One region of the Planococcus alpniumensis genome, then DNA from elsewhere that is predicted to be linked to it. Evidence: riboswitches for the same ligand, from Rfam matches in the RefSeq annotation. Region 1 holds a riboswitch; the other holds the start of a gene.
What was found. Region 1 has a riboswitch for cyclic di-AMP ahead of G3255_RS17570 (hypothetical protein). Riboswitches for the same ligand answer to the same signal wherever they lie in the genome.

Region 1 (15,429 bases):
AAGCATTGGTCACTGCCCAAATCCCGCAAATTTGGCTGCTGCCATTGCTGATCATCTGGGTGCTTGCATCACCCGAAACGTTCCTGGCTGATCGGACGAATGTGGAAGGAGACCCGATTGTCGTCATCATGTCCATCGTCATGGCAGTCGTCTCCATCTGGACATTCATTATTGTCTGCAAGGCGGTAGGCGAAGCGCACCGAGTGTCGTCCTGGAAAGGCTTTTTCATCGTCGTGCTGCCAGGGATTATCATCACGATCGTTGTTTTGATTATCGTTTTCGTGCTGTTCGCTTCATTCTTCAGGGAGTTTTCCTAATTGACCAATCGAAACCACAAGCGAGCAAGTTTTAACTCCCATAGTTTTTATGATATCGAACAAAAATGACTAAAATAAAGAGCGCTCCCCCTGTTTTCAGTATCTACTCAAACAGGGGGAGTGCTCTTTGCTGTTAATTGGTTATTTGTATTTGAAAAATCATAAACTCGAGACAAAAGGAATAATCACTGCGTTTTAAGGCGTTGGCGGGCAGAACTTTTAGCTGAACCTATGGGTTGATGTTCTAAAGTCTTGCCCAAACCATAGAACGGCATGTTTACGTAAACCGATTCGTACTGCCCGGGTTGAACTTGGAAAGTTTCATGGTAAATTCCGACGGCGTCATTATTACGTGCATTCTGATTGAATTTTTTCCAGGCCGTTAAATGCTTGTCGTTGCGCGCATACGCAAGCAAGTCGTCGGTCGAGCGCCAATACTGGATCATCGTTGTGGTGCGCAATCCAAAATAGCTTTCCATCGACAAAAATCCGAGTTCTTCCTTATGCGTATAGAGTTCCTTGATCATGCCGGGCATCGCACTGAAGACCGGAAACCATCTGTTCACTGCCAACCGGTTGTTGAAGCGCATGCCAATGATGAAAACGACAATATCCTCCGTGTTTTCCGTAGTGAAACGTCCGGGAAAAACTTGCTGTGCCATGTCTGTTCCTCCTTATCGGATATTCTTCAAAGTATATTCACACCACCCAATGGCCGCTTGTGTGACTCGTTTTCCGTAATCCAAAGTGAACAGCCAGTACATGGCGTCTTGCTCTTCGTGATGGTTGTGGCGGATGCCCTGTTCGATCGCTTCATACGTAGCATGGCGGGCTTCCAAGGTTTTTTGATACTCCTCAAGGAGGGAAACAGTGCGCTCAGGAGATTGGTGGGAGCCAAAAAATAATTTCAGCAACACTTCGTTGCGCTCAGCTGGAACTTGATCGATGGGTTGCTCGATCCAATTTTTCAATGTCGCCAAGCCTTTTTCGGTGAGGAAATACTCGTTTTTATCCGCTCGGCCCGACGTAGAGGCGCTTTTTACTTCCGCCAAGCCATCTTCGACAAGCAGCTTGAGCGTAGGATAGATTTGGCCGTAGCTGATTTTCCAAAAATGATTCAAGCTTTGATCCATGAATTGTTTGATGGAGTAGCCCGAAGTGCAGTCTGTCGTCAAGATGCCCAATATGGCGTAGGTTGTATTATTGTATGATTTCACTTTTTCACACCTATCTAAAAGATATATATCATTTATATATATATTAATCTTATTTTATAGAGAACGCAAGACATTTGACTGAATTAAAAGATAATTTAATTTTAAGTATGTTGAAACGTAAACGATTAAAAGGCTGCGAAGGATTAAAATTTCGCAACCTTAGAGAATTTTATCAAACTGGGGATTTTAAAAGAACTTGATAAGAGAAGCACAAAACCGAAAAAAACCTCTTAGTTAATACCGAATTTTTAACGGATCGATAAAGCGGGCCACAGTTTTGAATAGCTTCAAAAACAAGAATATACTTTGCTATTGCGTTTTTGTACTCGTCATTAATATTTATGCCTTTATCTTAATTTAATTCTTTTTCCAAGTCCCTATCGACGATAAATACTTCGATTCTTTCACCGATTTTCGTGCTGATATCACTATGGCTTGAATGAACACGGGCGCCTGTACACTTTTCCACGATGTTTTCGTAATTGGTGCTATACATCTCTCTTAATAGCTGCCTCATTTTTTTAACAAGCTTTCTGCCGTCATTATTTTCCACAAGGTGTTTTTCCTCAACCGTTAATACGCCTTTAAAACGGGTGATCACCATATCTTCAACAATATACGTTCTGGCTTCCTGCGGTCCGCGTCCAATAAGTTCACGCTGGAACTTAATAAAGGCTTCGCTAATCTCTGATTCTAGTTTTCTTTTTTTCGAAACTGGCATGTGGTCGTCTCCCAAAAATAATTTTATAATTTCGAGAACAATCGTATGTCCTTTCTCAGGCGTTGTCAATATCTATTTTTGGATTAAAATGGAATCCGATAAAAGACAATGAAAGCAAAGTCAGGAAGGAATATGCAGCAATTATATTGGGCCTAGTGAAAAGACACTGAGACAAATTTGGGGAATCACTTGTCAATCACCATATGTAATTGCCTGTTTTTCAGACGATAAAAAAATATTTTAAAAAGCTCTTGCATAATAATCCCCAGTAGGAGTAATATAATCTCGTAAACAAAATATCTCGGCCAAATCCCGTCAAACGGGAACGGAGGACCCAATCTTTTGGGGTTAATTCTACGCATGTAGAAAGGATGAGAGCAACTCTTTCGCCATCCTACCCGTCAGCTAACTTCGTCGGCTAAAGCGAAGGAGGTCTAAGACCACCTTTATTCAGGAGGCTTTTTTTTTGAGGCATTTTTATAATGCCCTCATAAAAAGCAACTTGAAATCATTGTAGGTCTTTTTATTGTGCCTATTTGAAAAAGTCAATCTTGGAAGACAGAATGCAAAGGAAGCAACAGTTGTTGCTTGCTGGGTGTTAAGTAGACCAATGAGTACTTTTTTTCCAAAAACTGTTGATAACACAAGTCAGCGGTGATTAAGCATAGATCTATGCTTAATCACCGCGTCACAAAACTTGTCTTATGAACTTGGGGAAAAAGTGAGCATTGGTCTATTTTTTTGTGCTTAGATTCTGAATTCCCGACCGGGTTCCTGGATAGGAGCATAAAAAACTAGTGGGTTGGGTTTTCCAGCCGAAACCGGGTTGAAGAAGAATTCGAAAGGAGGAAGCCTTTAAGTGGGAGGGGCAATCAAGAATGAACGCTTACGCTGCTTAATCTGTGTGCCAAGTTTAGATGAACTCGGCTATTTGGAAAATGTGTTAAGTGAATCTGCAAATCTTATTTTTATGGTGACAAATCAACGAGTCCAATGGGCCCTGGCCAAGTTGGGGTTTGAAAATATCCACTTCCTGCAAGCTAATGAGGAACTTATTGAAATGCCGCCTGTTGATCGGGTCATTGTCCTGGAAAGTGACTTGACCACCACCCATTTTTTGATAAAAGTCTCATTATCCAGCGTCAAAGCGCCATTATTGGTCGTCGCACGCAATAAGAGCATACCGGAACAATTATATACCTTGTTGGGCGCAAAAATAGTGCTGCACTCGAATACTCAAAATATACGGTTTTTATTAAATTAAACGGAGGTTGAGAAGATGTTGGATTTCATTATGCTGAGCTTGTTTATTATTTTGCCGCTGTCGATGGTGGCGTTGACGAATTGGTCTTCGTCGGTAGTGAGCAAGGAGAGTGAAGGCTCTTGATGAGTTTGCTGTTGATTACGGTCGCCGCAGTTTCAATTTATTTATTGTATGTGTTAATAAATCCAGAAAAATTTTAAAAGATGAAAAAGACGGAGGGAAATCAACGTGGGAATAACCATTATCTCAATCATCGCTACACTTTTGGCGGTTTTAATCCTTGCCAAACCAATGGGAATTTACTTAGCGAAAGCTTTTGATTATAACGCAACTGGATTAGATAAAATTTATGGGCCATTCGAAAAGCTATTGTTTAAAGTTGGCGGAATAAAGAAAGAGCAGCAAAGCTGGAAACAATACGCTTTATCGCTGATCTTAGCAAACGGTTTTATGATTATACTTGTTTATTTCGTATTCAGACTGCAAGGAGTTCTTCCGTTGAATCCAAGCGGCAATCCCGGCATGGAGCCAACGCTTGCCTTTAATACCGCGATTAGTTTTATGACAAATACCAATCTGCAGCATTACAGCGGTGAAAGTGGATTATCGTATTTAGGCCAGATGATCGGCATATTGTTCATGATGTTTGCAGCTCCTGGTACTGCACTTGCAGTGGTGATCACTTTTATCAGGGGCTTGTCGGGAAATCGAATCGGCAATTTCTATGTAGATTTGATCCGTGCCATTACACGAGTCCTGTTGCCGATTTCGTTTGTGACAGCATTTTTCTTTATCGCACAAGGTGTTCCACAAACATTCGAACCTTCAGCAACCGCCACAACTATTGAAGGAGCGGAACAAAGCATTGCAAGAGGACCGGTGGCAGCCTTCTTATCTATTAAAGAACTGGGCAATAACGGGGGTGGTTTCTTCGGCGTCAATTCGGCCCACCCGTTAGAAAATCCGACAGCTTTAAGTAATCTTCTCCAAATCATTTTAATGTTCCTTATAACAACGGCGACCCCGTTCACTTATGGGCGAATGGTCGGCAATAAGAAGCAGGGGCGGGTATTATTTGCTGCTATGGCCATGATGTTCGTTGCCTTTCTAACTATCGGATTGACTTATGAATACCAAGGCAACCAGGCGTTAAATGAATTGGGAATTCAGCAGGATCAAGGAAGCATGGAAGGCAAAGAAGTGCGGTTTGGCACCGGTCAATCCATGCTGTATGCCATGGTCACAACGGCGAGCGAAACAGGGGCCGTCAACACGATGCACGATACCCTCACACCGATCGGCGGACTGCTGACATTGTCCAATATGCTATTGAACACTATTTTTGGAGGCATAGGAGCTGGGTTCATTAACGTGATCATGTACGCAATGATTGCCGTTTTCCTTTGCGGATTGATGGTCGGGCGAACTCCGGAGTTTCTGGGCAAGAAGCTTGAGGCAAAAGAAATGAAACTGATTGCGGTGACTTTATTAATTCCACCGTTTTTAATTCTTGGATTCTCTGCTTTGGCTTTGTACACTCCATTTGGCAACGAGGCGATTTCAAATCCGGGATTCCATGGCATTAGCCAGATTTTATATGAATATACCTCTTCCGCTGCCAATAACGGTTCAGGGTTCGAGGGACTGGGGGATGCAACGCCATTTTGGAATATAACAACTGGGATTGTCATGTACATCGGCCGATTCTTCGGCTTGATTACAATGTTGGCTGTGGCAGGCGCACTAGCGTCCAAAAAGCTTATCCCGGAAACCTCAGGGACATTTAGAACTGATTCTTCATTATTTGGCGTCATTTTAGTGGGCACTATCTTTATTGTTGGCGCTTTAACGTTTTTCCCGACGATGGTATTAGGGCCAGTAGCAGAATATTTAACACTTAAATAGTGAGGGGGTAAAGGAATGGGAACTGTGGTAAAAGAAAATAAAAAAGAAGAAAAAATTGATTCGTTCGAGGGATTTGAAAATACAATAGACCGGAAATACGATACTGAAAATAGAGGTGGCAATAAACAAGCCAGGGACAAGGGCATGCTCTTACAAGCATTAAAGCAGTCGTTCGTTAAACTCGACCCGAGAACAATGGTTCGAAACCCCATCATGTTTGTTGTGGAGATTGGGTTTATCATAACTTTGCTCTTGTCCTTTTTCCCGGATTTATTTGGGCCTAGTGATGTGGAACCCTGGTTTAATATTTCCGTAACATTGATCCTGTTATTTACTGTTTTGTTTGCGAATTTTGCAGAAGCTCTAGCAGAAGGGAGAGGAAAGGCGCAGGCCGATTCTCTAAAGAAATCCAAAACACAGATTATGGCCAACCGCTTAAAAGTCAATAACATTGTCGAGGAAGTGCCTTCCGATAGTTTGAGAAAAGGAGACCTCGTTATCGTGTCTCAAGGAGAAATGATTCCAAGCGACGGAGAGGTTGTTGAAGGACTGGCATCGGTTGATGAATCGGCCATCACAGGGGAATCTGCCCCGGTGATCAAAGAGGCAGGCGGAGATTTTAATTCCGTTACAGGCGGAACACGTGTGGTAAGTGATCAAATTAAAGTGAAAATTACCAGTAACCCTGGAGAATCCTTTTTGGATCGAATGATTTCTCTTGTCGAAGGGGCGAAGCGACAGAAAACACCAAATGAAATTGCCCTCAACACCGTATTAACCAGTCTGACTTTAATCTTCATGATTGTGGTCGTTTCGATGCCGGCTTTTACGAACTACCTTGGGTTTAATATAGAAATAGCGGTTTTAATTGCGTTGCTTGTTTGTTTGATCCCTACGACCATTGGCGGCTTGCTTTCCGCCATAGGAATAGCCGGTATGGACCGGGTGACACAATTCAATGTCATTGCCATGAGTGGCAAGGCAGTGGAAGCTGCTGGTGATATTAATACGATTATCCTGGATAAAACGGGTACCATCACATATGGGAATCGAATGGCCAGTGATTTTGTAGCTGTAGGAGATGTCGCTGCGGCTGAGTTAGCGCAATGGGCGGGCATTAGTTCTTTCCAAGATGAAACACCAGAGGGAAGATCAGTCATAGAATTATTAAACAGCAGAAATTCGGAATATGACCTGAATATAGGAGACAAGGGTTCATTTATTGAATTTAAAGCAGAAACGAGAATGAGCGGGATGGATCTGGCAGATGGCCGCGAAGTGCGCAAAGGGGCGGTCGATGCTGTGAAAAAATGGGTTTCTTCAAAAGGCGGGGAAATACCGAGTGATTTAGATGAAGAAACGGTCAAGATCGCCAAAGAGGGTGGAACTCCATTAGCGGTTGCTGTTGAAAACCGGATTCTAGGGTTGATTTACTTAAAGGATACGGTAAAACCGGGCATGCAAGAACGGTTCGCCCAACTTAGAGAAATGGGCATTAAAACTGTTATGGCTACTGGAGACAATCCGTTGACGGCTGCCACCATTGCAAAAGAAGCTGGGGTCGACGAGTTTATTGCAGAGTGTAAGCCGGAAGATAAAATTGAGGTCATCAAATATGAGCAAGCTCAAGGAAAGCTTGTGGCTATGACGGGCGACGGGACGAACGATGCTCCGGCATTGGCACAGGCGGATGTAGGCTTGGCGATGAATAGCGGCACATCAGCTGCAAAAGAAGCGGCAAATATGGTGGATTTGGATTCCAACCCAACGAAAATCATTGAAGTTGTGTCGATTGGCAAGCAATTATTGATGACTCGAGGAGCACTTACCACATTTAGTATTGCGAATGACGTGGCTAAATATTTCGCAATTATCCCGGCTATGTTTATGCTGGCGATTCCAGAAATGGACGTCTTGAATATCATGAAACTGGATTCACCCATGTCCGCTATTCTATCGGCGTTGATTTTCAATGCGGTTATCATTCCGTTGTTAATTCCACTGGCCATGAGAGGGGTATCGTATAAACCGATGAGTTCTAATGCCCTGCTCCGCAAAAACCTCTTGATATATGGTTTGGGAGGCTTGGCAGTTCCATTTATCGGAATCAAAATGATCGATATCATCATATCGTTATTCATTTAATAAAGTTAAAGAAAGAAGGGATAGTAATGAGTAAAAATAAAAGTGTTTTTGGCCCCATCGTGCGAACCAGTTTTTTAATCATGCTATTGTGCGGTGTTATTTATCCTGTTGTAACAACTGGGATAGCCCAAGTATTGATGCCGGAGAAAGCAGGGGGCAGCCTGTTATATGATGAGGACGGCAAAGAAATGGGAGCGGAGTTGATTGGCCAAAACTTCACCAGCGAAAATTATTTTCATGGCCGCGTTTCCAGTATTGAGTATGACGCGGCAAATTCAGGGTCCGGAAATTATGCGCCATCAAATGAAGAAATGATTGAGCGCACGAAACTTGCCGTGGAGAAGTGGAAGCAGGTGCATCCCGACAATAATGCAGTGCCGATTGATCTCGTGACGAACTCAGCTTCAGGCTTGGACCCCCATATCAGTCCAGAAGGAGCTTATGCTCAAACGGCACGCGTTTCCTTGGCAACAGGCATAAGTCAAACTGATTTAAATGGGTTGATAGAAAAGAATACTCAAGACAGGGAACTTGGATTATTTGGAGAACCCCGCGTAAATGTCCTGTTATTAAATGTCGATCTGAATCAGTTAATAAAATAATTCATCACCTCGACCATTTACTGGTCGAGGTATTTCCATAAGAAGGTGATGACATGCCGGAAGAGATGCACCCTTATTTTCGAAAAAAGACACCTGACGAGCTATTGGAGGAGATCAACGAAGGTCGGCGGGGAAAGTTGAAGTTATACATCGGCGCCGCTCCTGGAGTTGGAAAAACGTATAAAATGCTTCAAGATGCACACGATTTAAAAAGAGAAGGCATCGACGTAACAATCGGGTACGTAGAGACGCATAGAAGAAGTGAGACAGAAGCACAAATAGGGAATTTGGAACAAATCCCCTTGATGAAGATTTCTTACAAGGGGAGAATATTCGACGAACTTAATATAGAAGAAATTAAAAGGCGTGCTCCTGAAGCAGTTATCATTGACGAGCTTGCACACACGAATATTCCGGGCTCTAAACATGTAAAAAGGTATATGGACGTCGATGAACTGCTAGAAGCTGGCATTGATGTCATTTCCGCCGTTAATATCCAACACTTGGAGAGTGTGCACGATATTGTCCGAACGCTTAGTGGCGTGGCGGTGAGGGAAAGGGTGCCGGATCGATTTATCCAAAAAGCCAATGAAGTTCAATTTATCGATGCATCACCCGAAACACTTAGAAAAAGGTTGGAGGATGGCAAAATCTATGCCCCGGAAAAAATACAACAAAGCTTGGAGAATTTTTTCACCACTACGAACCTTTCTGCCCTAAGGGAGTTGGCGCTCAGAGAGATCGCGGATGATGTGGACGAGCGAATTGAGAAAACAAGTGGCAAACTCTTCGAGGGGCCTGTAGGAATACATGAGAAAATTCTTGTTTGTGTTCATTATGGAACCACCTCTGAGAAATTGATTAGACGCGGATATAGAATGGCGAACCGTTTAAATGCGGACTTGTATATCTTAACTGTAGCAGATGATCACGAACCCCTTTCCAACGCCAAAAGTGAGAAGATAAAACAATGGATGGAACTGGCGGAACAATTTAACGCAACATTCATTTTGGAGAAAAGAAACAATAAAAAACCTGAAGCGATTATTATCGACATAGCAAATAAATATTTCATCACTCAAATATTGTTGGGGCAGTCGGCTAGGACCAGGTGGGAGGAAGTCAAAAAAGGGTCTATAGTTAATGCCATCATGAGAAAAACATCAAATATCGACATTCATATAGTGGCAGATAACAGACGCAGTTAATTTCTATTTTGTAAAAATAGAATAGGAGATCTACAAGAGATTGAGGAAAGCTCAGTCTCTCTTTTTGTCGTGAGTTAATATAGTAGATAAATCATGCACATTAATATAAGAAAACAGTTGATATTTAAGGGCTGCCCGCTTAGGTTGCGCCTTAGTGCGCCTAGAACTAGCTTTACTTTTCCCGGCGACAGGCTTGATACTGAAATTATAAGGAAAGGCGATGAAGCTCATGATGTTCAGCGAAAGGCTAAAAAACGAACGGGAGAAAAAGGGGTGGTCGCAGGCAGAGCTCGCGGAGAAACTTCACGTAAGCCGCCAATCGGTTTCCAAATGGGAGACCGGCAAAAATTATCCGAGCATTGAAGTCATCATCGATTTGAGTGATTTATTCGGGGTGACGATCGATGAACTATTAAGGAGTGATGATGAATTGAAGGACAAAGTGATTCAAGACAGCAAAAAATTGGCCCATCCGAAGTGGAAAGTCTTTTTCGACAGTATTTTCATGTTGGGTGTCTTATTGCTGCTGGTGAAGATTGTCCTCATCGCCTCGAATTATTTCTTCGGCACGAATTTTCTCGTTCTGGAGGGCATCTCTAGAATGCTGTCGAATTTCCTGCCACTGGTATTGATGGTCGTTGGCGGGATTGGCAGCGATCAATTGAAGGATAAAGTTGTCTAATAAACATTCGATGTGAAGTTCTCGAAAGAGCAGCTGAGAGGTATATTTGTTTATTAGAGTTGCAGAATAAAAGATATGAATGAAACATCAATTTTTAGATTGGAATGCGAGAGTCGTGAGAAAATTTGCTCAGCTCTTTTGGCGCTGGGGCAGCGCACAAAAAAATTGTGTGTATTTTAATTCATTTTGCTGTTCAGGTGATCTCTAGTTTAGTATAATTCTAATGTAAGAATTATTATATGCAATTGGCAGTACCCAGCAATACGAGTGCTGGATAGAAGTTACCTTTTCATTATCAATTAGGAGGTTTTTACAAGATGGATAACAACGAACAAAAGCGCCACACAGCTGCATCAGATGCACAATGCCCATTTACGGGCGCCGGCGGGCAACAGCCGACGAGCCAAACGGGCGGACACCAGGACAGCGCCATCACCACTTCGAACAAGCCAGGCAAAACGCAAAATAAAGACTGGTGGCCGAATATGTTGAATGTCAATATTCTGCACCAGCATGACACGAAATCGAACCCTCTAGGGGAAGAATTTGATTACCAAGCGGAATTCGAGAAATTGGATTACGATGCATTGAAACAAGATCTTCGCGACTTGATGACCAATAGCCAGGAATGGTGGCCGGCGGATTATGGCCATTACGGCGGATTGTTCATCCGCATGTCGTGGCACGCGGCAGGTACTTACCGTACGATGGACGGCCGTGGAGGCGGTTCTACCGGCAACCAGCGTTTCGCGCCGCTTAACAGCTGGCCGGATAACGTCAACTTGGACAAAGCGCGCCGTTTGCTTTGGCCGATCAAGAAAAAATACGGAAACAAAATCTCATGGGCTGACTTGCTCGTCTTGACAGGAAACGTGGCACTTGAATCGATGGGCTTCAAAACCTTCGGATTCGGTGCAGGCCGTGAAGATATTTGGGCACCGGAAGAAGACGTTTATTGGGGCAATGAAAAAGAGTGGTTGTCGGATAACCGTTATTCAGGGGATCGCGAATTGGAAAACCCTCTTGCTGCCGTTGAAATGGGCTTGATCTATGTGAATCCGGAAGGGCCTAACGGCAAACCGGATCCGCTTGCAAGTGCGTTCGATATCCGTGAGACATTTGCTCGCATGGGAATGAACGATGAAGAGACCGTTGCGTTGATCGCAGGTGGACATACATTCGGTAAAGCTCACGGAGCTGGAGATCCTTCCAACGTAGGTGACGATCCGGAAGCAGCCGTTATGGAAAACCAGGGTCTTGGCTGGAAGAGCTCGCATGGTTCAGGTAAAGGCCGCGATACCATTTCAAGCGGTATCGAAGGCGCATGGACTGCCAACCCGATTCAGTGGGATAATGGCTATTACGAGCAATTGCTCGGATACGAGTGGGAGTTGACGAAATCTCCTGCCGGTGCGTATCAATGGACTGCAAAAGATCTATCAGAGGAGCAGATGGCACCTGACGCAGAAGATTCTTCCATCAAAGTGAAAACGATGATGACGACTGCCGATATGGCGCTTCGTGTGGATCCGGAGTACGAAAAAATTTCCCGCCGTTATTACGAAAACATGGAAGAGTTCCAAGATGCGTTTGCTCGTGCATGGTTCAAGCTTCTTCACCGTGACATGGGGCCAAAAGCCCGTTATTGGGGTCCGGAAGTTCCTGAAGAAGAATTGATCTGGCAAGACCCAGTACCAGCAGCACCAGGCAAATTGAAAGATAAAGAATTGGATGAGCTGAAAGCGAAAATCCTCGAAAGCGGATTAAACCCACAAGAGCTAGTGAAAGCAGCTTGGGCTTCTGCCAGCACATTCCGCGGTTCCGACAAACGCGGCGGCGCAAACGGTGCTCGCATCCGTTTCGCTCCACAGCGCAGCTGGGATGCAAACGAGCCGGAAGAACTGGAAAAAGTGCTTTACTTCTATGAGCATTTGAAAGCTGAAACAGGCGATAAAGTGAGCATTGCGGACTTGATCGTACTTGGCGGTAACGCTGCGATTGAACAAGCAGCCAAAGCAGCTGGTTTCGATGTCGAAGTTCCATTCACTCAAGGCCGCGGAGATGCACTCGAAGAACAAACCGATGCGGAAAGCTTTGAAGTGTTGGAGCCGATTTCAGACGGTTTCAGAAACTACCAGAAGAAAGAATATGCTACAAGCCCGGAAGAAATGTTGTTGGATAAAGCACAATTGCTTGGCCTGACAGCTCCGGAAATGACTGTATTGGTCGGCGGCATGCGCGCACTTGGCGCAAACCATGAAGGCTCTACAGCAGGCGTCTTGACTGACAACGTCGGCGTCTTGACCAACGACTTCTTCACGAAGCTATTGGATATGGACATCGAATGGGCACCTGTCGAATTCAACAAATATGAAGGCAAGAACCTTGTAACCGGCGAATCCGCTGGCACTGCAACGCGCATTGACCTCGTATTCGGCTCGAACTCCATCCTGCGTGCGGTTGCTGAAGTATACGCACAAGACGACCATAAAGAAAAATTCGTACGCGACTTCATCAAAGCATGGAACAAAGTGATGAATGCCGATCGCTACGATTTGCAGAACTAAATGAGACACTGGCTGGCCGGCATTTTGCTGGCCGGTTTTTTTTATGGGCTCAAAATGACGTTTGCTTCCGCCGAAGTCATTTTTTTGTGAAAAATTTACCAAAAGCTATTCCGAAATGATCGTTTCAATTAAATGAAATAAAAAATGGAGAAGTTGGCATATGCGATGGTAATCTTCTATTTATAGTAAAAAATTTCTTTTTATTTGATGAAATTTTTCAATATTTTTCAATTAGATTATGCTACATTATGAGTAAAAAGAGTGAAAGAGGGGTGTCTTCCGTGCATTCCCCACTGATGGTATACCTTACCTTAATTTGTATGTCGACTGTATTTATCTTGTTCTTACTTATATACGTTTTTCGGAAGCGCCATAATTACTCGGAAATTGCGCATTATTTCTTGCTCTATACCGCGGCAATCGGTATTTATTGCTTCGGCGCGGGAATGGCGTTGACGGCAAATACACTTGGGCAGATGAAATTTTGGACCATTATCCAATATGTCGGCATGCCGTTCTCTGCGCCTCTCGGTTTACTGTTCATCATGCGCTATTTGGGCGTTAATGTAACAAGGGCTGGGTTTTGGTCCCTAATGATTGTGCCGTTCATTACCTTGTTCATGGTCATCACCAATGATTGGCACGGGCTGCACTACCGGGTATTCGAAGCTGATCCCGTGATGGGCATGCCGTTCATCTATCAGGAAATCGGGACCTGGTATGCTGTCCACGGCCTTTACATCTTTTCCTGCATGTTCGTGGCTTTCGTACTTTTGTTGTCCAAGTGGAAAGAAACTGCCCGTGCTTATCGCCCACAGCTAGTGGCTTTACTGTTCGGGCAATTACTCCCGATGCTGACGGCCTTTTTGTATTTGATTGGCGTGACGCCGAGCGGGTTAGATCCGGTGCCGATGGTGCTATGGCTATCGTCTGTTTTATATTTTTGGGCGATTAGCTCATCGACTTTGTTTGCTATTATGCCAGTGGCGAAAGATATCATTTTCAATAATATTAAAGATGGCGTCATTGTGCTCGATAAGTCACACCGGTTGATAGAGTTTAACCGGGCTGCGAAGAATAGTTTTCCGCTTTTGGATAAGTCCATGTATGGCATGGAGTTTCAAAGTATATGGCTGCGACTGGCAGGGGAACGGTTTCCTGTCGAACTGGCGAGCATGGGCCTTCATGAAATTCAAGCCGTTATAGGCCATTCAGAGCGCATCTACCAAATCAGCGCATCGACCATGAAACATGGCGGCAGCAGTGAAGGTTTGCTGCTTATTTTTACAGACGTGACCGAGCTGAAAAAACTGCAGCAGCAATTGGAACGCCAAGCTTTTTACGACGAACTGACCCAAGTTTACAACAGGCGCGCTTTCTTGCGGCAATGTGAAGAGGATTTTGCAGAAGCTATGGAGAGTTCCGCTCCTTTTTCGGTCATTCTTATGGATATTGATCACTTTAAAGCAATTAATGATACATATGGACACGATATAGGCGACCAAGTTCTTGTCCATATTGCCCAAATTTGCCGAAACAAATTGCAAGAAGGGCAGATTTTCGCCCGTTACGGTGGGGAGGAGTTTGTCCTGGCGTTAAAAGGATGTACAGTGGAGAAAGCGGAGCAAGTAGGCAATGAACTCAGGAGCCATTTGCAGTTGCATCCACTCGCCACAGGCCACGGAAAGATCTCAGCCACGGTCAGCATGGGCGTCGCTCAAAGCACGGACGGAAGCTTGCAGCAGCTCTTAAAGAAAGCAGATATCGCCCTTTATGCAGCGAAACAGAATGGGCGAGATCAAGTGTCTGTATACACGAAAATAATGGAATCCATTAAGTGAAATAAGAAAAAGGCATCTTTTATGAAATCAATTCATAAGAGATGCCTTTTAGTTTCCCTCAAACTTTGCGTCTATTAAAAAAGCCCGTTAGCAGGAGAAACCGTGCAGTATGTCAAAAGTAAGGAAGAAGGCAGCAGCACGGATTTTTAAAAACCATATGTTGGAATAGGAGGTTATTCAATGTGTGCCCGTAACAAGCAGTTAACCAAACAACAAAGCCATAATTTACTCGATACTTTGAAACAGCGTTTTGAACAACATGAAGAACGCCACGAAAAGATGGGCTGGGACAACATCTTGCTGAAACTGAACGAAAACCCGGAGAAACTTTCCGTCTTGCATCAAATGGAAGAAACGGGCGGTGAACCGGATGTCATCGGCTATGAAGCGGAGAGCGGGATGTTCTTGTTTTGCGATTGCTCAAAAGAAAGCCCTGCAGGACGCAGAAGCCTTTGCTACGACCGCACGGCGCTTGAATCACGCAAAAAGAACAAACCCGAGAGTTCAGCAGTCGACAGGGCTAACGAAATGGGCATTGAATTATTGACAGAAGATCAGTACAGGTTGCTTCAAACCTTAGGAGAGTTTGATTTGAAAACTTCGAGTTGGCTCGAGACGCCTCAGGAAATACGGGAACGTGGCGGAGCGATTTTTGGCGATTGCAGATACGGGCAGGTTTTTGTTTACCACAACGGGGCGGACTCCTATTACGCCGCAAGAGGATTCAGGGGAATTTTGAAAGTATAAACGTGTGAAGATGTTTCACGTGGAACCACACGGATGGACTTGGCAGCAAGGGTAGACCCGACAGCAGAAACCAGAAAGGAAGTTAGTATGAAGCAACTTTATATCAAACAAAAAGTGTTCAGCTTGAGCGAGAAGTTTACAGTCAAAGACGAGCAAGAACAGGATCGGTATTTCGTAGAAGGAAGTTTTTTGAAAATCCCGAAGACCTTTTCA
Region 2 (15,429 bases), 240 kb from region 1:
AAACCCGAAGATGCCGCAAACTTGATCGCGTTTCTTGCCAGCGAGGAAGGCGGCTGGATTACTGGGCAAGTGATTCATTCGGAAGGTGGATTTTTGAGAAGTTGAACGTGCTATATAGAAAAGAGGCTGTTTGAAGTGAAAGTCCACATACTGGGGGAACAAGCTGAGACGCAAATAGAAGTGTTAAAAAGAAGTTATCCAAAATCAGTGGATTTTTGGGATGCTAACTGGCTGGATACAATGATAATAATAAAAATCCCTGGATATTCTGCTCACTTTGATGCGCAATTGAGGGCAGATGAATTCAGGGATTTTCATAAACAATTGAAGGAAATGAACAAGCGGTTAAAAAGGAAAGTCGAATTAACTTCAATGGAAGGCGTCATTGACGTACAAGGCCGTATAAATCTGCTTGGCCGGATTGTGTGGAAAGTGGAAACGCAGTATCCGGTCGGAACCGGAGCGGTACTCACTTTCGAATTCGATTCGGATCAAAGCTTTGTGCCGCCATTACTGAAAGAATTGGAAGGTGTCCTTACAAACTATCCAGTCATAGGCACTCCGTAAGCCTGACCTGCCCATCTTATAGGGGCAGGTCTTTTTTATTGAAAGCCGTTATGCCAAGAAGAGACATAACCAGGGCGAGTCCGGCCAGGATGAATAATTGAATAGCGTACCCTTCTCCTGAAATAATTGCAGCGGAGTCGATGAGCGTGACGATGGTTGCGTTTTCGAGAATTTCTAAGCTATCGTTCATCCCAGCGAGCATATTGGCTGCAAAGAAAAATATCGTTAGCCCGCCGCCCAGGGCCAAGGACTGGCTGGAGCGGTTGAATAAACAGGAGGCGAAGAAAGTGATGCCGCTGATCGCGAGATTCAATAATAACGATCCCAAGCTAAGGACGAAAAAGGTCCCAACAGGTAATTCACCTGGCTGGACGAGCTCTGCCACTCCAACCCCAACGAGAAATACCAGTGCAAACATTGCCGTTAGGGAAGAGGCTATATAGAGAAAGCTCGTAAAGGTGTATTGAGTTCTCGTGATCGGGGTGGAAAGGTGATAAGCCATGCTGCCTTTATCCACCTGGCTGGCTACTAGCTTGTTCCCGATGATTACAGCATAAATCATCCCGAAAATGAGGGCGAAATTCCCGAAATACTGATTGGCGACAAAAGCGATTAAAGTCGAAATGTCACCTAACGGGTTAACGGGTGCATTCTCGTTGGCTTGGGCGATATCAGTCATTGTCTCAGGTGTAAATACGCTCATGATGATTCCGATCAGCACCGAGAGAGCGGCGGCTGTGATAAAGAAAGTTTTGAAGTTGGTTTTCGCCAAGTGGACAAATAAACGGCTATTAAACATGATAATCAACTCCCTTGTGGTAAAAGTTCATAAACGAATCTTCCAATGAATGTTTGATTTCGTGTATTGAGACAACTTCTCTGTCCGCAAGAGCTCGGAGCAGCGCATTCAGTTGAAGATTTTCTATGTCGACTACGATGTGCATCGTTTCTGGATGTGCTTCGCGAATAAGGAAGTTTTCCTGCTGGATAGACTGGAAATCCAGCAGGTTCTGGAAGTGTATACGAAAAGTGGTTTTATCCAATTGCTTAACACTTTGTGCATCGGTTACTGAAATCAATCTGCCTTGTTTGATCATCGCAATACTGTCGCAGGTGCCCTCGACTTCTTCAAACAGGTGAGAGGACATAAGGATGCTCTTGCCTTTTCGTTTTTCCTCATGAATCAGCTCAACAAATACCGATTGCATAAGCGGATCAAGTCCAGTAGTCGGTTCATCCAGAATGAGGATTTGAGGGTCGTGCATGAAAGCACAGACAATCCCGAGCTTTTGTTTCATTCCTTTAGACATTCGCTTTATTTGGGCAGAAGGATCCCAGTCAAATCTCTCGGCCAATTGTTTAGCCGCTGCCTTATCATGAATCCCGCGCATCTTAGCCGTATGTTGAATAAGCTGCGTGCCGGTCATGTTTTCGGGAAAGACGATTTCGGCCGGTAAATAACCGAGTTGCTGCTGAATTTTTTGTGGCTCCTCCCAGCAGTCTAGATTTAAAATAGTGGACTTGCCGATTTGAGGTTTGATGAATCCCAGTAAATGACGGATGGTTGTCGTTTTACCCGCCCCGTTAGGACCTAAAAATCCATATACTTGTCCTTTTTCGATTTGAATCGTGATATCAAAGATTCCTTTCCCATTCCCATAATCCTTCGTTAAATGTTGAATATCTATTGCCGCCATAAATATCACCTGCTCATTCTATTTTATTTTCCAACAACGTGTCGTATGATATAAGTGTATGGCGAACTGGTATCTTCATCAACCGACAGTTTAACTCGAATGTCGGATTTTTTAATTTGCCAAATGGGGGAACTAAGATGAACAAGAGCTCAGCGATTACAACCCAGACAAAACAAAATCTCATGGATGCTTTTTGGGAAATCTACTGCATGAAACGAATTGAGAAAATCACTGTGAAGGAAGTGACCGTCAAAGCAGGATATAATCGCTCCACCTTTTATGAATATTTTACTGACGTCTATGATGTATTGGAGCAGCTGGAAAACAGCTTAATCTCGAAGCTGCAGGAACTTCCTGTTCAGCAATTGTCCACTGCGGGTTCTACTTTTCCGTTCGAATCTTTAGTCACGGTATATATGCAACATAGCAAGTATCTCGCAGTATTGTTGGGAGACCATGGAGACCCAGCTTTCCAAGCTAAAACCAAGCGCAGTATGAAGCCTTTAATGAAAGAGGCGATGTTAGGACAAGGCGCAAAAGATGATTTTGAATTAGACTACACACTGGAATATGCATTGTCTGCAATGATAGGGGTATTGAGTTATTGGTTTAACCAAAAAGATGCACCGCCACTTGAAGAGTTGATGGAGTTATTGGCTCGGCTTTCAAGTGAAGGGGTCATGAAAAATTAGTGGCCGCTGTTATAAGATTATGTTGTTGGGACGTAAACTTGAAGTTTAGGCATATGAAAAAGCAGCATCCTAAGGTATGGATGCTGCTTTTAATATGGATAAAAATCAACCTGTAAAAATATCGCCTTTCGGATGGCTGATTTGTTCCCGGTGCTGGCGGGCCAATGCAAATGCCAGCGTCACAGGACCGACTCGGCCGATGAACATCAGTATCATAATGACGAATTTGCCGATGGTCGAAAGCTCTCCGGTCAAGCCCATCGACAGCCCAACTGTCCCGAAAGCAGAGAACGCTTCAAAAATAATCCATTCGAATGGCGCCTGCTCTGTATAAGACAGAATGAGAATGCCGGCGAAAACAGCGGACATGCTAATGAACACAATCGCCAGAGATCGTTCCAGCAAGTGGGAAGGGATCGCCCGGTTGAAAATGACCGCTTCTTTTTTCCCTTTCAAATAAGAAGCAGTCACTAAAATAATGACTAAGAAAGTCGTAAGCTTGATACCGCTCCCGGTCGAGGCACTGCCCGCCCCGATGAACATCAGCAGCGAGATTAGCACGATCGAGCCGGTCTCCATGCTGCCGATGTCGATGGAATTGAATCCTGCAGTACGTGGGGTAACCGCTTGAAAATACGAAGCCCATAGTTTATCGCCAAGCGGCAGCGCGCCGATGGTTTCCATATTGCCGTACTCAGAAACGAATAAAAACAGCATTGCGATCAGATTCACGGCTAAGGTCCCCGTCAGCATGACTTTGGAATGGAGGGACAATTGCTTAAAGTTTCTCGTTTTCCACAAATCATACAAGACGGTAAAGCCGATCCCGCCTGAAATGAACAAGAGGGTGATCAGGATATTGACTGTTGGGTCGCCGACATAGGCACTTAGGCTGTCATCCCATAGAGAGAATCCTGCATTATTGAATGCGGAAACAGCGTGGAAAGCGCTGGTGAAAAGCCCGTATGTCCAGCCGTATTCCGGAACCCAACGAACCGCTAAAATCGCAGTGGCCAATAACTCAATGCCGAATGCGAAAAACAGCAGAACCTGCACGAGGCGGATCATGCCGCCAAGTGAATACTGGTTGAACGACTGCTGGATCAAAATCCGTCCCCGCAGGCCAATTTTTTTGCCCAGCAGCAAAACGACCAAAATGGCGAAGGTCATGAGGCCGAGCCCGCCGATCTGCATGAGGACCATGATGACGGATTGCCCGAACACCGTGAAATCATTGCCGGTACTGACAACGACCAGCCCGGTCACCGTTGTCGCAGACGTAGCGGTGAACAACGCATCAATCCATGAAATCGGCTCAACTGTGGAGATCGGCAAATACAACAAGATGGTGCCAAATAAAATCGCCACCAGGAAGATCATCGTTAGAATTTGAGGCGGTGATATTTTAATTTTTTTAAATAAGGTGGATCGTTTCATTTTATAAACCTGCCCGGTCGAATTGGTGGATATCTTTCTTTGTTCCAAGCACCGTCAAAACATCTCCTGCCTGCAAGATGTCATCTGGCAACGGGGAAACATTCAATTTCTCCCCACGTTTAATGGCGAGGACGGTCACGCCGAATTTCAAGCGGATCTTCAGATCATGCAGAGACTTCCGGTTAACTTTCGGCGTGGCCATTAATTCGGTAATGCTATAGTCTGCAGAAAGGTCGATCGAATCGATGATTTTTTGAGACCCTAGATGTTCAGCCATTTTTTTGCCCATTTCAATCTCCGGTTGAACGACTTGCTCCACGCCGATCTTCATCAACACTTTCTGGTGGTAATGGTTTTGGGCTTTAACGTACACTTTAGGAATTTGCAGATCCTTCAAAACGAGTGTCGTCAGGATGCTCGATTGGATATCTTCGCCGATTGCAACGATAACATTTTCATAATTGGTAATGCCCGATTGCTTCAGAGCTGACTCGTTGGTCGAGTCCAATTGAAGTGCGTGGGAAGAAAACGCCGCGAACTCCACTACTTTTTTCTCGTCGCGGTCTATTGCCAGTACATCGTGACCCATTTGATGCAGTTCTTTGCAAATGCTGCCCCCGAATCTTCCTAATCCGATCACTGCGAACTGCTTCTTGTTCCATCTCATTTCTCTTCCACTCTTTTCCCTTAAATTTGAACACAAAAAAACCATTTCAAAGAAACGGTCTGAGATAGACCTTTTCTCTCTTTGCTACGCTTACGAGGTTAGCTGTCGGATTAGGGATGGAGAGTACCCCTTCTTCAAAATGAAGATTCACCCCGAGATCAAGTGGCGATCGAATTGGTTCCCCCGCACAGAAATTCATTCTGTCTCAGCGATATAAAAGGTGGATTCTGTTGTACAAGCTAAAATATACGCCTCTATCTGGAAAAGTCAACACAATTTTGTGTACCGAAATAAAATAATTTTATCCAGTTACAGGAAGAGTGATGGAATTCTTTTTACAAATTATTTCAGGAAAACTGTAACATTAATGAAAGGTAAACGTGTAAACAGTAGAAGTCGATAAAGGGGGAGAAGATGAAAAACCAGCAGCTGGAACAGCTTTTTAAACTGTATTCAAAACCCCTTTATTATTTTCTTTGGAAGTTATCAGGTTCTTCCCATCTGGCCGAAGATCTGACCCAAGAAACATTTGTCAGGGCAACTATCTCACTTCATACCTATCAAGGAGAACAAGCGCGGGCGTGGCTTTTCAAGGTGGCGCGTAATATTTATATTGATGAATGGCGCAAACGCAAGAGAAGGGAAAGCATTCCGTTCATAAATAGATTCAAGCCGGCTGAAGAAATGATCAGCCCATACGGATTGCCGGAAGATACAGCTTTGGCGCAAGAGCAACGGGACGACTTGAATATGCTGTTCGATTATTTGCCGGAACATTACCGGACGATTCTTTATTTGAGAGAAGTGGCAGAATTTAGTTATTCTGAAATAGTAAATGCGATGGATTTATCAGTAGAACAAGTAAAGGTCACATTGTACCGGTCACGAAAAAAACTGGAGACCATTGCACAACAGAAAGGGTGGCACGATGACAGAATGGAATGAAGCCTTGGAAAAGAAAATACTAAAGAAATCCCGTTTTGTGTTAACGGTGCGGATTCTCCGTATATTAATGATTGGAGTGCTAATCTACGGTGCTTATATGATCGCTTTAGCATTTATTACCGACGGGATGCAAGTGGCAGAGGAGAATGATTATTATACGAAGCTCGCATTGGATTGGACGGTGCCCAATGTCCGCGGGGCATTTGGGTTCGAAGAAGAAGAAGTTTCTCCCTTAGGCACCAGTGCATTTTCCTATCCTTTGGTCAGGACAGTGGGCAAGAAGGAAATGGTTGTAGGGCAAGCGCAAGTGACGAAGCGCTTAGCAAACAGCCTATCGTCTATCGAGTACCAAACCCCTTCGAGGGATGAACTCGATCGTTTTTTCTTTTTCTATCCGGAAGACCCGCGCAACGGCAATTCACTGAAAGCTTACGGCCAGCCCGACGTTTGGGGCACATTGGACAAGCTGCACGAAGGCACCGTGGCGGAATTAGCCTTTTCAACAGATCGCTTCATGACACCTGAAGAGTTGATCGCGCAATTGGAACCTTATGATATCGACGTTTTGTGGATGCCGCTGCATACGGGTGAATTTGAAACGTTCACGCCAGGCAGTTGGGGAGGCGGCGGTGACGATCTATCCGTGAACACTGTCTTCGGCCTGACAGGAGGGCAAAGCGCTTCCGATGATTTCCGATCTTTTTCTTCTATCTACCGGCTTGATTCTGAGACCATACAAGACAGCAAACAGATGATGATGGCTAATATGGAAACTTTGCTCGAAGAAAAGTCGGCCTCTTATTACGAAAGATTTTTGGGTCTGGATTATTTGAATGAACGCCATGATTATATAGAGAAAAATGGCTTTACGGTATACGGCGCTGTGGTCACTGGACCGGTCAAAGAATTATTGAAGCTCGAAGAGGAAGCTGTAGTGGCCGGTGAGCAATTGGGACAAGTGGAATTGTGGAATTGGGAAGAAGAGTAAACACATTGAAAAGAAGCGAGGAGACACTGCCATATGCAGCAACTCCTCGCTTCTTTTTTGGATAATGTCAGTAAATTTTTTACGGCTTTGCGACGAAAACACTTATGAAAAAAATAGCGCCCATCAACAAGAAGCCATACATTTCTTTCGTATTGTTCATCTGAAAGGATTGGAAACTCCTGATTAAAAAAATTCCTGCAGGGACAAGGAACGTAAACGGGAATAATTCCCTCCAATAAAATGACACTATCATCATAAAGATATAAAGGCCGTACAAGGGATACTCGATTTTTGCATTGGGCTTAAATGATTTCTGGTCACTTGCCATCAATTATTTCCCCTTTGAAGGTCGGTCATTGTTTAGAATTCACAATTTCAGATGAGTTGTCCGAAATTGATACCAAAAAGCGGTCGCTATCAATTTTTACTTCCAAATAATATTTCTTATCTTGTAGGTTTTGGACAATGACAAAATAATTGCCTCTCCCATAATCGTATCTTGTTCCGCCATGAAATAAATTATCGTCTTCGTTGTAATGATCGATGACATACTCTTTTGCGTGGTTGAAAGCCGCCGTTTCATTCGCCTTGTGCTCCAAATGCAAATACCCGCCAATGGCTAGAAGGGCAATCACCAACATAAACGTCAGGGTTTTCATGTTTATATCCCCCTATTCGAAATGTGCGCACTTTGCGAAAAAGTGGATTATTTAAAGAGCAGAGATTAGGCAAATGGGGGAGTTCCTATAATTTTCTCGCCAGCAAGCTGCTCTGTTAAAAGGACATAAATCATCAAGCCGGTTTCGTCGTATAGTAAATATCCTCGATTTCCTGCGCCGGCAGCGGGCGGTTGAAGTAATAGCCTTGCGCCTGGTTGCATTGCTCGGTTTTCAAGAACTCTAGCTGTTCTGCGGTTTCGACGCCTTCTGCGATGACGTTCAATTCCAGGTCATGCGCCATGCGGATGATGGTTTTGACGAGTGCCGCATCTTTGGAGTCGCTTTTGATATTGCGGGTGAAATGCTGGTCAATCTTCAAGCTGTCGATCGGGAATAGCTTCAAATAGCTGAGTGAGGAATAGCCGGTGCCGAAATCGTCAATCGATAAATGGACGCCGAGCGCTGCCAGTTCTTCCATGGTGGTGATGGCGCTGTCTGCATTTTGGATAATTGTCTCCGTCAGTTCTAATTCCAAGTACTGTGCGGCCAAACCGGTTTTTTTCAAGACGGTGCTGACGATTTCAGTTAAATCCTTTTGCGCAAACTGGCGCGCGGAAATATTGACTGCGACACGGAACGGGGCGAGCCCTATATCCTGCCAGTATTTATTTTGGCGGCACGCTTCTTCCAAGACGAATTCGCCGATTTTCGTGATGCTTCCGGTTTCTTCGGCGATGGGGATGAATTCTGCAGGCGAAATCATTCCCCATTCGGGGTGATTCCACCGCAGCAACGCTTCGACACCAATGATTTGTTCGGTTTTCAAGCTGATCTGCGGTTGATAGTGGATGGTGAATTCACCGTGCTCCAAGCCCTTGCGCAAGCCGGTAGCGAGCTTCGATTTCCGATCGATCGTTTCGTTCATTTCACGCGTGAAAAATTGGAAAGCGTTCTTTCCTCCTTCTTTTGCTTGATACATCGCGATGTCAGCGTTCTTGACCAGGGTTTCGGAATCGGCGCCGTCAAAGGGGAACATGCTGATGCCGACAGAAACACTTGTGAAGATTTCTTCGTTTTCAAAGCGGAACGGCGCGTTCAAGGCGTTGATCAGTTCCTGTGCCCGGTCTGCGGCTTTGTTGTATTCAGTATTGGGCAAAAGCAGGATGAATTCATCGCCGCCAAGCCGTGAAAGGGTATCTTTCGGAGTGATTTGAGCCTCCAGGCGGCTGGCGACACTTTGCAAAAAGAGATCTCCGATGGAATGCCCGAAGCGGTCGTTAATCATCTTGAAATTATCCAAGTCCATATAGAATAGCGAGAAATTCAAGCCCCGTTCATCTGCCTGACGCAGCAATGAGTCGAGTCGGTCGTTGAACAAACGACGGTTCGGCAAACCGGTCAAAGGGTCCAGATAGACAAGATCGTTGATTTTGTCTTCAGACGCTTTGCGTTCGGTGATGTCCCGGAGAATGCTGCTGAAGAAGACGCCTTTTTCCGTTTCCCATGTACCGACTGACATTTCGAGCTGGAATTCACTGCCGTCTTTCCGGCAGCCCGTCAATTCGATGGTACTGCCGATAACTTTTGACTTGCGCGTCTTACGGTAAACTTCCATGCCTTTATTATGTGCTTCTTTAAAGCGGTCCGGTACAATGACGCTGATATTGTGTCCAAGGATTTCTTTTTTGCTATAGCCAAAAATTGTTTCAGCGCCTTGATTCCATTGAACGATCGTGCCTTGGAAATCCGCTACGATAATCGCATCTTTCGCGGATTCGATGACGGATTGGAATTTCATCTCGGATTCTTCCGACTGCATTTCCAGACGGCGGTCAGTCCGCACACTGGCGAGCGTCAGCACGAAAAGCATTAGCATGCCGCCACCGATGCCATAGGCGAGAAGCGTACCGTTAACTGAAAATGGCGCGCTTTGCCCAACAACTGAGTGGTCCATTTGCGAGAAATCGGCCGCAGCCATGCCGGTATAATGCATCCCTGAAACCGCGAGCCCGATTAAAACCGCACCAGCCAGCTTGCGCCAATGAAATCTCGGTACATTCGGGATGTAGAACAGCAACGCCAAGCCGATAAACGATGCGGCAAAGGCAATGAGTGCCGACAAAGCCCACATGACTGGGTCGTAGGAAATCATCGCATCCATGCGCATGGCGTCCATGCCGAGATAATGCATCGACACGATTCCGGCGCTGATGAAGAAAGCTCCGGTAAATAAGTTTCGCCAATTGACGGAGGGCTTGCTGATGAGATAGAAGGCGATTGCACAAGAAATGACTGCCGGTACGATCGACAATAAAACCAGGCCGAAATGATAGGAGACTTCGACCGGCAGATGAAACGCCAGCATGCCGATGAAATGCATCGACCAGATGCCGAGTCCCAGAATAAAAGCACCCGCTGTAATCCAACGCAAATGCGATACGTTTTTGGCATATTTCAAGCGGCTGCTGATATCGAGTGCGACGGAAGCCGAGAAGACGGCAACCAGAATGGAAAGGGCGACGAGAGGAAGGTTATACGAACTGACGAGATCTGTTATGGGACTCACGCTCTTTCTTTAATGTATTGAGGGATGAATGCTATTAACTTAATAGAAACGGATCCCCAGCTTTAAAATGGCTGAAACGGTTTGGAATTCTTCAAAACACAGAGTAATGTTAATAAACAACTAAAAAATCCAATATTTTCAAAGGTCATAAGATATATGTAAAATAGATAATTACATTATTTAGAGGTCCATTTGACATTAATAATATCCAAATAAAGCTATTTTCCATTAGAATACCACAATTGTCTCGAAATGAAACTATGTATGATTCATAAAACTTCACTGTGATAGAGAGGTGAAATTAAAAGTTATTTTTAAATAATAAAAATTTAAAGCTAACTAAATCTATACGATTAAAATTCTACGTTTTTATTCGAGTGCGATAGTTTTACCTGGGAGCGGGTATAGTAAGTTTATTGCTTTAGTTAAGAATATAGGAGGATACCATTCATGAAAAACTTACAAGCTACTGTCACTTTAAATAACGGAAGCGAAATGCCTTGGCTTGGCCTGGGCGTATTCCGAGTAGAAAACGGCCCTGAGGCGACTGAAGCCGTCAAAACCGCAATCGTCAACGGCTACCGCAGCATCGATACCGCCGCCATTTACGGAAACGAGGAAAGCGTCGGAGAAGGGATCCGCCAGGGAATCAAAGCGGCAGGGATCTCGAGGGAAGACTTGTTCATCACGTCAAAACTATGGAACGACGATTTCGGCTATACGTCCGGTATCCAAGCTTACGGGACGAGCCTGAAGAAATTGGGGCTGGAGTACCTGGACTTGTACTTGCTCCACTGGCCCGTTGAAGGCAAATATAAAGAGGCATGGAAAGCGCTCGAGCATCTCTATATGGACGGCCAGGTCATAGCAATAGGCGTCAGCAATTTCCAGATCCATCATCTAGAAGACCTGATGGAAGACGCGGACATCAAGCCGGTCGTCAACCAAATCGAGTATCACCCGCGCTTGACGCAAGAGAAGTTGCTCGCGTTCTGCCGCGAACACGACATCCAGGCGGAATCCTGGTCGCCGCTCATGGCTGGCGAAGCGCTCGAACAGCCGGAGCTGAAAGAAATCGCAGCGAAGTACGATAAATCGGTCGCCCAAGTCATCCTGCGTTGGAATCTGCAAAATGGCGTCGTGACCATTCCGAAATCGACCAATGAAGGGCGCATTGTTGAAAACTCCCAAGTGTTCGATTTTGAATTGACGGAGGAAGACATGAAACAGATTTCGGCATTGAACGAAGATCGCCGCGTCGGCCCGGATCCGGACAATTTCGATTTTTAAAGAAAAATAGACACTGACATTAGGTGAGTGTTTGTCTCTCCAGACATAACAAAAGGAAGAGAAAAGCCCTTGAGCTTTTCTCTTCCTTTTATTTTTCCAGCGTATAGCCGATTTTATTCAACGCCGATTCAATGTCGGCGACATACTCGGTTTTCAACTGTGACAAGTGTTCGCTGACACCTGACATTTGCACGAGCCAAGGCGGGAGGCCGGTCATCATGACTTGTACGCCCATGACGTTCAAGCCTGACACCAAATTCTTCAAGACGTCCGGGAACTGGTTTTCCAGCAGCATCAATTGCGACAAGTCGATGACAAACGAATGGATGCCTTTGTCGGCCGCATAATGCAAAGTGTCTTCCATGATTTTCTGGGACCGTGATTCATTGATATTCCCTTGAAGTGATAGAATCGCCAACCCCTTTTTGATCGGGATGATTGGCACGCTCAACAACTCGATGTCTCCTAGCGTAGTGTCCAAATGGATGACATATGATAGCACTTCCGCCATTTGCTTGAGGAAATGGATGTCTTTATCGCTAAAATCTTTTTCTTCTTTGTCCATGACGCATAAGGTGCCGAACACCTCGCCGTAAAAATCACGCAGCGTCACGCCGAGAAAGCCTTTTACTTCGAGTTCTTCGGTCACTTCCAAATCTTTTGTTAACGTGAAGGAGCCGAGGTTCTTTGTGCGCATCGCTTCGTGGTCGCTTTGGATGATCAGGCGGCAATATGTGCCGTCGTATTCCACGGCATAGCCTTCGGGAATGATGTAATGGTCTTTATTGAATGAGCTGATTACTTTCATCGCCGTCGGTCCGCGCTGCGTCACATAAGCAGTATTGACGTCCAGTTCATCACTGATCACTTGGAATAATTTATAGGAAACGGCTTTTAATGAATCATGTGTAGACATTCTCTGTTTGTTGTTCATCTTTCGTTCCTCCCCATATCCTGGGGGGACCCTGCCAGTCATCTTTGATGTATAGAGTCATTTCCTTTACGTGCAACTTGATGTCGTTCAAGTTTTCATAAAAACTCCAGTTTAATCGTCCAGTCAGTAGGGCAGCCCCTCGTGTTTCTGCCATTAAGGCTATAGAAATCAGGAATTGCGGTCAAGAGAAACATTTCGCACTCCGAAAAAATGAACACGGCCACAGAGCTGAATTTCGTCAAGCGCTGCCTCGTTTACTGCTCGAGGCCAGCTTTCGCGCGTGCTGTAGAAAAATCATCCGCCCGGTCCAAGCGGGTACTAAGAAACGCAAGCCCTGATGCAAGCAAAGCACATAATGCGCCGACCCAGGACAGATGGATATAGCCGCCCTGTGCGACCACGTATCCGCCGAGTGTCGCACCGAGCGCGATGCCGATATTCACAGCGACAGGCGTCAGCGAAGAAGCGAAATCTTTGGCTGCGGGCGAATAGACCGTAGCCAAGTTCATAAAATACATTTGGATGGTGGCATTCATCGCATAAATCATGATGGCCATTAGCATGAGGCTGACGAGCCCTGCGAAAGTCGTGCCCATCGTGAAATAAAGAGAAGCTAAAATAACCGCTTGGACGATAAATACATAGCGCAACTTGCTGACGCCGTTACGGCCGGCGATTTTGCCAGCCAATACATTGCTGAGAATGGAGAAAGCGCCGTATGCGAGCAGGACGGCACTCACGTAGCGTGTCGGGATGCCCATGCCGTCTTCCAAGATTGGTGTGATATATGTGTAGATTGTATAAGTGCCGGCGATCGAAAAGGTCGGGATAAAGAAAGCCAAAATCATCCGTGGATTCGCCAATAACCCGAGCTGGTCTTTAGCAGAAGCTTTAACGACCTTCAATTTGCGTGGCAGGATGAAGATGGCCATCACTAAGCTGATAAGGCCGAGCAAGGTCGTGAACCAAAACGTCAGCTGCCAATTGCCGAGCTGGCCGATCAATGTGCCGAGCGGGACGCCGATGACATTGGAAATGGTGAAGCCGGCGAAAATAAGCGCAATGATCGGGCCTTTTTTATTTTCCGGCATGATGTCGCTGGCGATGCTCATCGATAAAGCGACCAAGACGCCACTGACCACAGCTGTAATAATGCGCGAGAAAATCAACAATTCATACGACCCGGATAAGGCGCTGAGGATGTTGCCGGCGGTGAAGATGGAGATCAAGGTCAGCATCAGTGGATATTTGGGGAAGCGGCTGACAAAGGCGGTCAAAAAAGGAGTTCCGATGGCATAAGCGATCGCAAATCCAGACACGAGCGTCCCCGCAACCGCCAAGCTGATATTCAAGTCAGCCGATACTTCCGCGAGCAGGCCGACAATGACAAATTCGCTTGTGCCCATAACGAAGGTCAATAAGGTTAAGGTGAACGCCAATACCTTCTGTTTAGTAGTGAATAATTCTTGTGGTGAAGTTGTTTCCATAATAATCTACTCCTCTATGTAATTCATTGGGAAAATCAGTTTATTGTAATATAGAAATATCTAATATTATCGATATAAGAAATCAAAAAAAGAGACGAGCCCGGTCTCAAATTTCTTCATTGATGAATTTTGCGACCTTCGCTAATGTCTCTTCATTGCGCCTGTAATACGTCCACTGCCCGTAACGAACAGCCTCGAGCAATCCAGCTTTTTGCATGAGCGATAAATAATGCGAGACGGTGGATTGGGACAAATTCACCTTTTCTTGAATATCGCCGACACAGACGCCGCCTTCGATACTGACCTCCTTGGGCAAATGCGCTTGCTGTGCAGGGAAATTCTTCTCCGGCTCCCGCAGCCATTTTAAAATGTTCAAACGGGTTTCATTCGACAACGCTTTAAATACATCGATAACATTTAAATTTTCCATGGGCCTATCTTATATCGATACTATTCGATATGTCAAAACAAAGCGTTTCAACATGATCTTTTCTTTAATAAATCGAATTGCCAATATTATGAAAGGATCTTTATATGGTAAAATCAAGAAAAAACAGAATAGTGGGGCATTTAAGATGAAATTAAATGATTTTGAAAAAGCGATCCAGCAATTGTTCGGGGAGGAATTGCTGAAAGAAGACGATGAATACGGTTTTACAACCACAACGGATAAAGAAATCCACAAGATTGGCTATGCGACCAATTTATCTCTTGAAACGGTGGAAATGGCCATCAAACAAGGCGTGGATTTGATGGTGACACATCATGACGCTTGGGATTTCATCTACGGATTGAGAAAAGCGTGCGTCGATAAGCTGAAAGCGCATAACATCAGCCATTTCTGGATCCACGCACCACTGGATTTCGTGGAATTTGGCACCTGCACCTCATTGATGAAACAATTGGAAGTGGACGAAATCACCGCCTACTCTACCTACAGCGAAGCGGATGGCGAACTTCCTGGCATCGCGGAATTCGCTGCTCCTGTTGAGTTTGAGCAGTTGGCTGAAAGAATGCGCGGTGCTTTAAACGAACCAGTGCGTGCTTGGAAAAATAATGCCCAGCCCGTCAAACGGATCGGCGTCTTGACCGGAGCGGGCCATCCCTCTGCATTGATCCGCGAAGCGGCCGAAAGAGGGTGCGATACATATGTCACCGGAGAAGCCACGCTCTACACCATCCAGTATGCGCAGTTCGCCGGCATTAATTTACTGGTCGGCAGCCACACCTTCACAGAGATTTTCGGCGTGGCAAGCTTAGCTGAGAAAATCGCTGAAATGAACCCGGATGTCGAGATTGCAGAGTTGAAAGAAGCGCATTTTGAGTTGAATCATTGAGGACTGAGACAGTTGCGGTTCGGCGGATTCTTTCAATAGAAGGAGAGAAAAGGATGAAAAGCCTTGTGCACCTTAACGGCCGGCCGATGGAAGTGCTGCAAAAAGGCGGGACTGGCACGCCGATTCTCATCATGACAGGCATGGGTTGTTCATTTGAAGAATG

Region 2: it holds a riboswitch for cyclic di-AMP, as region 1 does, so the genes downstream of both, G3255_RS16310 (potassium channel family protein) here and G3255_RS17570 (hypothetical protein) in region 1, are expected to answer to the same signal.

The regions. Positions count from the first base shown of each region.
Region 1 is NZ_JAAMTH010000001.1:3,449,281-3,464,709, reverse strand. Features, by position in the region: gene G3255_RS17590 (Yip1 family protein) at 1-317, shown strand, start outside; gene G3255_RS17585 (DUF4188 domain-containing protein) at 503-979, opposite strand; gene G3255_RS17580 (PadR family transcriptional regulator) at 992-1,534, opposite strand; gene G3255_RS17575 (Na-translocating system protein MpsC family protein) at 1,887-2,255, opposite strand; cyclic di-AMP (ydaO/yuaA leader) riboswitch at 2,549-2,690, shown strand; gene G3255_RS17570 (hypothetical protein) at 3,115-3,519, shown strand; gene G3255_RS20430 (potassium-transporting ATPase subunit F) at 3,642-3,719, shown strand; gene kdpA (potassium-transporting ATPase subunit KdpA) at 3,754-5,424, shown strand; gene kdpB (potassium-transporting ATPase subunit KdpB) at 5,569-7,569, shown strand; gene kdpC (potassium-transporting ATPase subunit KdpC) at 7,596-8,171, shown strand; gene kdpDN (KdpD-like non-kinase potassium sensor) at 8,225-9,379, shown strand; gene G3255_RS17540 (helix-turn-helix domain-containing protein) at 9,609-10,061, shown strand; gene katG (catalase/peroxidase HPI) at 10,379-12,628, shown strand; gene G3255_RS17530 (histidine kinase N-terminal 7TM domain-containing diguanylate cyclase) at 12,910-14,469, shown strand; gene G3255_RS17525 (DUF4256 domain-containing protein) at 14,650-15,216, shown strand; gene G3255_RS17520 (LURP-one-related/scramblase family protein) at 15,304-15,429, shown strand, end outside.
Region 2 is NZ_JAAMTH010000001.1:3,210,922-3,226,350, reverse strand. Features, by position in the region: gene G3255_RS16340 (SDR family oxidoreductase) at 1-105, shown strand, start outside; gene G3255_RS16335 (WapI family immunity protein) at 136-567, shown strand; gene G3255_RS16330 (ABC transporter permease subunit) at 584-1,366, opposite strand; gene G3255_RS16325 (ABC transporter ATP-binding protein) at 1,359-2,264, opposite strand; gene G3255_RS16320 (TetR/AcrR family transcriptional regulator) at 2,402-2,956, shown strand; gene G3255_RS16315 (TrkH family potassium uptake protein) at 3,062-4,393, opposite strand; gene G3255_RS16310 (potassium channel family protein) at 4,395-5,060, opposite strand; cyclic di-AMP (ydaO/yuaA leader) riboswitch at 5,133-5,281, opposite strand; gene G3255_RS16305 (sigma-70 family RNA polymerase sigma factor) at 5,475-6,005, shown strand; gene G3255_RS16300 (anti-sigma factor) at 5,989-6,993, shown strand; gene G3255_RS16295 (hypothetical protein) at 7,347-7,652, opposite strand; gene G3255_RS16290 (EAL domain-containing protein) at 7,786-10,218, opposite strand; gene G3255_RS16285 (aldo/keto reductase) at 10,669-11,508, shown strand; gene G3255_RS16280 (GAF domain-containing protein) at 11,597-12,442, opposite strand; gene G3255_RS16275 (MFS transporter) at 12,697-13,929, opposite strand; gene G3255_RS16270 (ArsR/SmtB family transcription factor) at 14,036-14,359, opposite strand; gene G3255_RS16265 (Nif3-like dinuclear metal center hexameric protein) at 14,505-15,266, shown strand; gene G3255_RS16260 (alpha/beta fold hydrolase) at 15,320-15,429, shown strand, end outside.